2 regions of the Deinococcus sp. Marseille-Q6407 genome follow, and region 1 is predicted to be linked to the other one. Evidence: riboswitches for the same ligand, from Rfam matches in the RefSeq annotation. Region 1 holds a riboswitch; the other holds the start of a gene.
The links. Region 1 has a riboswitch for thiamine pyrophosphate ahead of OCI36_RS04990 (thiamine ABC transporter substrate-binding protein). Riboswitches for the same ligand answer to the same signal wherever they lie in the genome.

Region 1 (4,401 bases):
ACCAGATTCTGGGGATCTTCAATATCCAGCACCTCACGGCGCAGGGTGACCGTCTGCTGTACGTCCTCGGAAACGGCACGCTTCTCGAACGACACTTCGCTGATCGGCACGATTTCCTTCTGGATGTTGGCGCGCTCGGTGGTCAGTTCCACCTGATAGGTCTGCCCAGGCTGCAGCTCCTGGTCACCCATCCGCACGCAGCCGGCGCCCTCATGCACCAGGATTTCCAGGCATTCCGAGCGCAGCGTGACCGGCACCATCTCTTCACGCTCGGTCACGACTTTGCGGACCGTCACGGCGCCCTGCGACTCACGTACCACATCTACCCGGGCGCGTTCCTCGTACAGCACCAGACGGTCACTCTGACCGGCCAGCAGCGTAGCGGCTTCGCTGCGCAGGTCACGCTCGCTCTGTGCGCTAGTGCTGCCAGCTTCAGACAGGCCAGCCACTGGAGTCTGGGTGGCTGGCACCTGAGCTGCACTCTGGTCGGTCGCTCCAGCAGCGGGAACCTCCGGAGTCTGGGTTTGTTCGTTGGCTTCCAGGTGGCGTTCACCCGGTTTCAGATGTTCATCGGTCATGACTTGACCTCTTTTCCTGCCTGGGTTGGCCTGACATAATTTCAAGTCCGGCTGCCCAGGCAACTAAGAAAAAAGGCGGGATAGACCCGCCCTTTTTCGGCTGAAGTTTAAGACTTAGGAGCGGCGGCCGGTGTCGGTGCCGTTGATGTCGGTACGGGCGGTATTGGCGTCGTTCGCGTCTACCTGTCCGTCATGGTCCACATCCAGCACTTCGCGGCCCACGGTTTCGGTCACGGTCTGAGTTTCGGTCACGGCGCGCTTGCCGACTTCCACTTCTTCGGTGACGTAGGCTTCCTTGCCGATGTTGGCGCGTTCGGCTTCCAGATCCACCTGCATGGTCTGCTGGCCTTCGCCCAGGCGGGCGCCTTCCACAGCCTTGCCGTCGGTCACTTCGTGGCGGGTGATAACCACTTCTTCGCGCTGCAGGGGCACTTCAACCTGCTCCTGACGGGTTTCGACGTGCTTGCCGATACGGACGCTGCCAGCCTTGAAGCGTTCCTTGTTGACGGTCAGGCGCTCTTCGAGCAACTGCAGACGGCCAGGGGTCTGGTAGGCGCGTTCACGGTACTGACCTTCGTCCATGTCGCCGCGCAGCACGCGCTCGTCCTGCATGAACTGGTCTTCGCTGTACTGATCGTCGGTGTAGGTTTCGCCGTAGCGGTATTGTTGCATGGCGCCGACCTGGTCCTTGGTCAGGTTGTCGAAGTACACGCCGCTGTCGTCGATGCGGGCGTAGCCCACGGGCACCAGCACTTCCTTGCTGCTGAACCAGCCGCCGACGTCCACGATCAGGAAGCGGATGCCACCGGTGTTGGCCACGACCAGCGCGTCACGGACGCTACCGATCTTCTCGCCGTTGGCGCCGTAGGCGGTAGCGCCGATGGGGTTGAAGACGTCGCTGTCGTTGAAGAAGGTCATTTGGTCGTCGCGGCTCAGGTCGGACAGGCGCACCAGCTGGTCATTGATCATATTAGTCATAGAAAGTACCTCCAGATACTTGGAATCGTGACGGGAAGCGCGGACTCAGCGGAATATGATACCCGCTCCGTTACGCTAAGCAGTCTGCCGCAAGTCCCGGAGAGCTTGTTGAGTGGAAGCTGTAGGTTTGGAAAAGGTGCTGTTTATACGATCTCAATTTTTAAAGATGCTCTCACCTGGCGGGTTCTCGCCGTTTCAGAAATAGATTTTTGTCAGAAGGTAAGGTGTCTGGCTGCCCCCAACTTCCGGCTTCAATCCAGCCGGGTCCACTCGGGCTGATCCACTCCGCCAAGCTGCTGAGTCAGCCGGGCGCCTTGCAGCAGATGCAGCTGCAGCGCCCGCGGCAGCCAGGGCAAGCAGCCCGGTGGCAAGGCAGCCGGGTCAGCCCAGAGCAGAGCGCCGGTTTTGTCCAGCGGACGGGGCTCGCCGCTCCAGAAGTGTGCCCGGAAGAAGAAAGAGACGCCCCGCACCGGCAGGCCCTGGCCATCTGTCTGGTCAAAAGAGCTGACGCCGAGCGACTCCAGCCTTTCCGGCGAGAGTTCCAGGCCCACTTCCTCGCGCACCTCACGGGCGGCCGCCGCCCGCAGGTCCTCGCCGGGTTCTATGCCGCCACCGGGCAGGTTCCACAGACCATCGGCAAAGTGGGCGCCACTGCGCCGGGCCAGAAGCACCCGGCCCTGGGGGTCCTGCACCACCGTCCACGTGATCAGATAAATGCTGCCCGGAGTCGCCATACCCGCCACTTTAGCGAACGCCCAATCTCTACCGGAAACCGGCGCTGGCGGCACTTCTGCTATGCTCAGGCCCGGAACGCAGGGGTGCCCCCCGGGCCGCAGCAGCGGTCAGGCGGGGCTGAGATATACCCTCAGAACCTGAACTGGGTCGTGCCAGCGGAGGGAGCGATACGGCGAAGCGGGTTACCGCTTCCGGCTCCTGCGGCGGACGACCGGAGGAGCGCGCATGAACTACAAATCTGCCTTGATTCTTTCTCCCCTGCTGGCCCTGTGCGCCTGCAACGCCCCGGAACAGAGCAGCAGCTCGGCCCAGACCGGCTCAAGCCAGGCGACTTCGGTACAGAGCACAGCCACCAGCACCACGCAGACAGGCATGGCTGAGGCCAGCGCCGGTCAGACCACCTCAGCGGCGCCTGCGGCCCAAGGTCAGGCCCCGGCGGCCAGCGGCAGCAGCGCAGCCGAGAACCGCGACAAGATCGGCGGCGACCTGAAAGTGATTGTCCACGATTCCTTTGCGCTGAGCGACGGCATGCTGGACAAGTTCAAGCAGCAGACCGGCGTGACGGTGCAGATCATCAAGGCGGGCGACGCCGGCGAGATGCTCAACCGCCTGATTCTGACCAAGAAAGCGCCGCTGGCCGACGTGGTGTATGGGCTGGACAACTCCATGCTGCCGCGTGCCCGCGCCGAAGGCCTGCTGGAGCCTTACCGCAGCCCGGCACTCAGCAGCGTGCCGGCGCAGTACCGCCTGGATGAAGACGGCCTGCTGAACACCGTAGACTACGGCATCGTGGCCCTGAATTATGACCGGGCTGCCTGGGCCAAGACCGGCTTACCGCTCCCCAAAACACTGGACGAACTGAAGAACAAGGACTATGCCAGCCGTCTGGTGGTGCCCTCGCCGGCCACGTCTTCGCCGGGGCTGGCGCTGCTGCTGGCGACCGTCAACGAACTGGGCGAAGAGGGCGCCTGGCAGTGGTGGAACGCGGCCAAGGCGAACGGCATGAAAATCGTGGGCGGCTGGAGTGACGCTTACAACACCGAATTCACCCGTTCCGGCGGCAAATACCCGCTGGTGTTAAGCTACGGCACCAGCCCGGCCGCCGAGGTCTTCTACGCCGAGAACTACGACCCAGCCAGCCTGCCGGCCGAGGCACCTACCGGCAACCTGTTTATTCCCGGCACCATCTACCTGCAGCTGGAAGGGGTGGGCATTCTGAAAAGTGCCGGCAACCAAGCCGCCGCCAAGGCTTTCGTGGACTGGATGCTGAACCCGGAAGTGCAAAAGGACCTGCCCACCAACATGTGGGTGTACCCGGCCGCCGAGGGCACCCAGTTGGACCCGGTGTTCGGTCTGGCCGAAACCACCGAGCTGAAGCCGGTCAAGCCGGAACTGACCCAGAACCCGCAGGCTGTGGTAGATGCCTGGGTAGAAAACGTGCAGCGGAAGTGAACGCGGCGAGCGGCAGCAAGCAGCAGAGCGGGTGGGCGGCCGAATGACCCGGCGCCCGGCCCCGGCTGCCTGGAAGGCTTTCCTGGGCCGTTTTCCCGGTGACTCGCTGAGTGGCTGGCTGATTGCCGCGCCCTCGCTGCTGTTTCTGGCGCTGCTGCTGGCGCTGCCGCTGGCCCGCACCCTGCTGGAAGGCGGCATTCAGCTAGAGGTCTGGACCCAGCCGTATTTTCAGCGCCGGCTGCTCTGGACTCTGGCCCAGGCGGGGCTGACAGCGGGGCTGGCCCTGCTGCTGGGGGTGCCGCTGGCCTACCTGCTCTCGCGCTACCGGCTGCCGGGCGGGCAGGTAATGCTGCGGCTGTTGCTGCTGCCGTTCGTGACGCCGGTGCTGGTGGCGGTGCTGGGGCTGAACGCCCTGCTGGGGCCGCGCGGCTGGCTGAGCGGCCTGCTGCCTTTTTCGCCCAGCGACGGCCCGCTGCTGATTCTGCTGGGCAACCTCTTTTTCAACCTGCCGGTGATGATCCGGCTCAGCCACGGCGGTTTTTCGCGGATTTCGCCCTCGCTGCCGGGGGCCGCCCGCACGCTGGGGGCGCCCGGCTGGCGAGCGGCGCTGAATGTGGGGCTGCCGCTGGCACTGCCGGGCATTGCGGCCGGGGCCATT
Region 2 (4,401 bases), on a different contig from region 1:
TTCGGCCAGACCTCGCTGCATATAGACCTGCAGGTCGCCGGCCAGGTCCTGGCTCAGCTTCATCGAGCAGAACTGTGGGCCGCACATCGAGCAGAAATGCGCGGTCTTGGCGGCCTCGGCGGGTAGGGTTTCATCGTGGAAGGAACAGGCTTTTTCCGGGTCCAGGCTGAGGTTGAACTGGTCTTCCCAGCGAAACTCGAAGCGGGCCTTGGAAATGGCGTTGTCGCGGGCCTGCGCCCCCGGAAAGCCCTTGGCGAGGTCGGCGGCGTGGGCGGCCAGTTTGTAGGTCACCACGCCCTCGCGCACGTCGTCTCTGTCCGGCAGGCCCAGATGTTCCTTGGGCGTCACGTAGCAGAGCATGGCGGTGCCGTGCCAGCCGATCTGCGCGGCCCCGATGGCGCTGGTGATGTGATCGTAGCCCGGCGCGATGTCGGTGGTCAGCGGGCCCAGGGTGTAAAAGGGCGCTTCTAGGCAGGCGTTCAGCTCGCGGGTCATGTTTTCGGCAATCAGCTGCAGCGGCACGTGCCCGGGGCCTTCAATCATGGTCTGGATCCCCTCTTCCCAGGCCACACGGGTCAGCTCGCCCAGCGTGTCCAGCTCGGCAAACTGTGCGGCGTCGTTGGCGTCCTCGATGCTGCCGGGACGCAGACCGTCACCCAGACTGAAGGTCACGTCGTACTCGCGCATGATTTCGCAGATGTCGCGGAAGTGGGTATACAGGAAGTTCTCCTGGTGGTGGGCCAGGCACCAGCGCGCCAGGATGGACCCGCCCCGCGACACGATGCCGGTACGCCGCCTGGCGGTCAGCGGCAGGTGGGCCAGCCGCACGCCGGCGTGAATGGTGAAGTAGTCCACGCCCTGCTCGGCCTGCTCAATCAGGGTATCGCGGTAAATGTCCCAGGTCAGCTCCTCGGCCACGCCGCCCACCTTTTCCAGTGCCTGATAAATCGGCACCGTGCCGATGGGCACCGGGCTGTTGCGGACGATCCACTCGCGGGTCTGGTGAATCTGCGGCCCGGTAGACAGGTCCATCACGGTATCGGCGCCCCAGCGGGTGGCCCAGACCAGTTTCTCCACCTCGTCCACGATGCTGGCCCGCACGGCCGAGTTGCCGATGTTGGCGTTGATCTTGACCCGGAAGCCCCGCCCGATGATCATCGGCTCCAGCTCCGGGTGCATCACATTGGCGGGAATCACGGCGCGGCCGCGTGCCACCTCTGCCCGCACATATTCTGGGGTGATCTCGCCGGGCATCCGGAAGCCGTGGGCAAAGCCGGGGTGCTGGTGCCTGAGCGTGAAGTCGTCCGGCTGACGCATGCTTTCACGCAGCGCCACATATTCCATCTCCGGGGTGATTTCCCCGGCGCGGGCGGCCTGCATCTGGGTGCGGCCACGGGCGCGGGCCCAGGTGCGCACCGGCGCCAGGCCCCGTTCCAGGTTGATGGTGGCGGCCGGGTCGGTGTAGGGGCCGCTGGAATCGTAGACGTATACGTCAGGGTTGGGCACGCTGCGGGTCAGTCCGCCGGGACCGGCTTCCAGGGTGGGCGTCTGGGTAATGGCCCGTACCGGCACGCGAATATCTGCACGCTGCGGGTGGGCCAGATAGAGCTTGCGGCTGCCGGGAAAGCCGCCCAGCGTCAGCCCAGCAAGGTCGCGCCCCGCATCTTTTTTGCCAAAAACAGTTTTATCCAGTGTGGCGGTCATACTTCCTCCGCTGCTGGCCGGAGCAGCGCAGGAACGGCGGCACATGATCAACACAGGAGGCCGCCCGCACCGAGCAGGCCGCCTCCAGGTTGTTTTGACTGCGTCCATCACATTCCCTCCGCTGGTCCTAACCAGTTCAGGTTCAATGGGTTGAACGCCAGACCCCCGGTGGGCGGGTTCTCTCAGCCGCAGTGGGCACCCCAAGTGATGCCGGCAGTGTGGCACGCACCGGGCAGTCCGTCAAGAGGAGGGGTGCCGCTGGCACCGCCGAAAAGTCCACCCTACAGGCCAGCGGTCAGCCTGGGGTCAGCACACCCGCTACGGCAGCAGGAATTTTCTTTATACTGCCGGTGTATCTAAACAGTTGTGTTGCCGCTTGGCCCGAAGAGCCAGGGGGGGAGGACCGCCGAATGTGGACCAGATTGAAAAAAGTGTGGTTGTCGTGGCGCGCCGGGGTGGCGACGGCCAGCGCCGCGCCGTATGTGGCAGCGGGCCAGCCGGCCATCACCGAAGATGACCTGCTGCGGGCTTTCGGCTGCGACGTGTGACCGACGACCAATTGTAAAAGTGCCGGCCCCTGGATATCGGGACCGGCACTTTTGCGGTGTTGCAGAAAATGTAGCTTTCAGTGTCTCAGTGTGAGCGTTGCCGCAGCACGGCGATGACGTCTTCCAGCCGCAGACCGCGCAGGGTCAGCACCACCAGCAGGTGATACAGCAAGTCGGCAGCCTCGCCCAGCAACTCCTCATCGTTCTGGGTGACGGCAGCCAGCGCCACTTCCACCCCTTCCTCGCCCACTTTCTGTGCGGCGCGGCGTGGTTCGCCGGTCAGCAGCCGGGCGGTGTAGCTCTCGGCCGGGTCGGCTTCCCGGCGGCCCTGTACGGTGCGCTCCAGACGGCCCAGCATTTCCAGCGCGGGTGGCTCGGCGCTGAAACAGCTGACGGCCCCGGTGTGGCAGGTCGGTCCCTGCGGCCGGGCCAGGGCCAGCAGCGCGTCGCTGTCGCAGTCGGTGCTCAGGCGCACCAGCTGCAGGGTATTCCCCGAGCTTTCGCCTTTGGTCCACAGGCGCCCCTTGGAGCGGCTGTAAAACGTGACCAGCCCAGTCTCGTGGGTGCGGGCCAGCGCTTCGGCGTTCATGTAGCCCAGCATCAGCACCTGCGCGGTGTCGGCGTCCTGCACCATGCAGGGCAGCAGGCCGTCCATCTTGGCAAAATCCAGGCTGTCGGGGTCGGGGAACAGATCGGTGGCCGGGTCAGTGGGGACAGTCATGGGGAACCTTCTTTCTGAAAAAGGAGTGGGAGACGGGAGAAGTTGCGCTCAGGACGCGGCCGCAGGCACCGGGCGAACGCTGACGCCCTGGCGGGCCAGTTCGGCTTTCAGGTCGGCAATTTCAATCAGGCCCTTGTGGAACACCGAGGCGGCCAGGGCGCCGTCCACTCCCGCCTGCTGAAAGGCGGCCGTGAAGTGCTCAGGCGCGCCGGCGCCGCCCGAGGCGATCAGCGGCACTGGGCAGACCTCGCGGACGGCGCGCAGCTGGGCCACGTCGTAGCCCTGGCGCACGCCGTCGCGGTTCATGCAGTTCAGGACAATCTCGCCGGCGCCGCGCCACACCACTTCCTGCGCCCACTCCAGCGTGTCCCAGCCGGTTTGCCGGGTGCGGGTTTCCTCGCCGGTGAACTGATAGACCCGGTAGCGCCCGGCGTCGTCCTGAAACGAATCGATGCCGATCACCACGCACTGCTGCCCGAACTCGGCCACCAGTTCTTCAATCAGGTCCGGGCGCTGCAGGGCCGGCGAGTTGATGGAAATCTTATCGGCGCCGCGGCTGAGCACCGCGCGGGCCTGCTCGGGCGTGCGGATGCCGCCGGCCACGCAAAAAGGAATATCGATCACCCGGGCGATGTCTGACACCCATTCCTTGCCGACTGTGCGGCCGTCGCTGGACGCGGTGATGTCGTAAAAAACCAATTCGTCGGCGCCGGCCTGCGCGTAGCGGCGCGCCAGAACCACCGGGTCACCAATCACCTCGTGGCCCCGGAACCGCACGCCCTTGACCACCTGCCCATCTTTAACATCCAGGCAGGGAATGATGCGGCGGGTCAGCGGCGAACTAGGTGCGGAGAGGGAAGATAAGGTCATAGCTGAGCCTCCTGAGATGTTGTGACGGGCGCGGCGCTGTCCCAGACCGCCTGGGCCTGCGGCAGCGTGAATTGCCCGGTCAGCAGGGCCTTGCCGAGAATTACGCCAGACACCCCGGCGCGGCGCAGCGCGGCGATGTCGTCCAGGCTGGACACACCACCCGACGCTTGCCAGCGCAGCTGCGGGTATTCCCTGACCAGTGCCGTATAGAGCGCCGTATTGGGACCGCTCAGGGTGCCGTCCCTGGCGATGTCGGTGCAGAGCACGTGCCGGGGTTGCGCTCCCAGCCCAGACAGCTCGGCCAGGAAACTGTCCAGGCTGCGCTCCGAGCCGGCCTGCCAGCCGTGGGTGAGCAGGGTGCGGCGGCCGTCGGCTTCCAGCCGCAGGTCCAGCGCCAGCGTCAGCCGCTCGGGGCCGAATTCGCGCAGCCAGGTGGCCGCCTGTCCCGGATTGGCAATGGCGGCGCTGCCCACCACCACCCGGCTCACGCCGCTGTCCAGCAGCCCGGCAATGTCTTCACCGCTGCGGACTCCGCCGCCCACCTGCAATGGCAGCGAT

Region 2: linked by a shared signal. The riboswitch ahead of thiC (phosphomethylpyrimidine synthase ThiC) and the one ahead of OCI36_RS04990 (thiamine ABC transporter substrate-binding protein) in region 1 are both predicted to bind thiamine pyrophosphate.

What each region holds. Positions count from the first base shown of each region.
Region 1 is NZ_CAMPFU010000002.1:609,781-614,181, forward strand. It holds gene OCI36_RS04975 (YsnF/AvaK domain-containing protein) at 1-578, opposite strand, end outside; gene OCI36_RS04980 (PRC and DUF2382 domain-containing protein) at 693-1,556, opposite strand; gene OCI36_RS04985 (NUDIX hydrolase) at 1,808-2,290, opposite strand; TPP riboswitch at 2,361-2,472, shown strand; gene OCI36_RS04990 (thiamine ABC transporter substrate-binding protein) at 2,517-3,743, shown strand; gene OCI36_RS04995 (ABC transporter permease) at 3,787-4,401, shown strand, end outside.
Region 2 is NZ_CAMPFU010000004.1:72,945-77,345, forward strand. It holds gene thiC (phosphomethylpyrimidine synthase ThiC) at 1-1,704, opposite strand, end outside; TPP riboswitch at 1,800-1,917, opposite strand; gene OCI36_RS10145 (hypothetical protein) at 2,115-2,252, shown strand; gene hisIE (bifunctional phosphoribosyl-AMP cyclohydrolase/phosphoribosyl-ATP diphosphatase HisIE) at 2,338-2,973, opposite strand; gene hisF (imidazole glycerol phosphate synthase subunit HisF) at 3,022-3,843, opposite strand; gene OCI36_RS10160 (1-(5-phosphoribosyl)-5-[(5-phosphoribosylamino)methylideneamino] imidazole-4-carboxamide isomerase) at 3,840-4,401, opposite strand, start outside.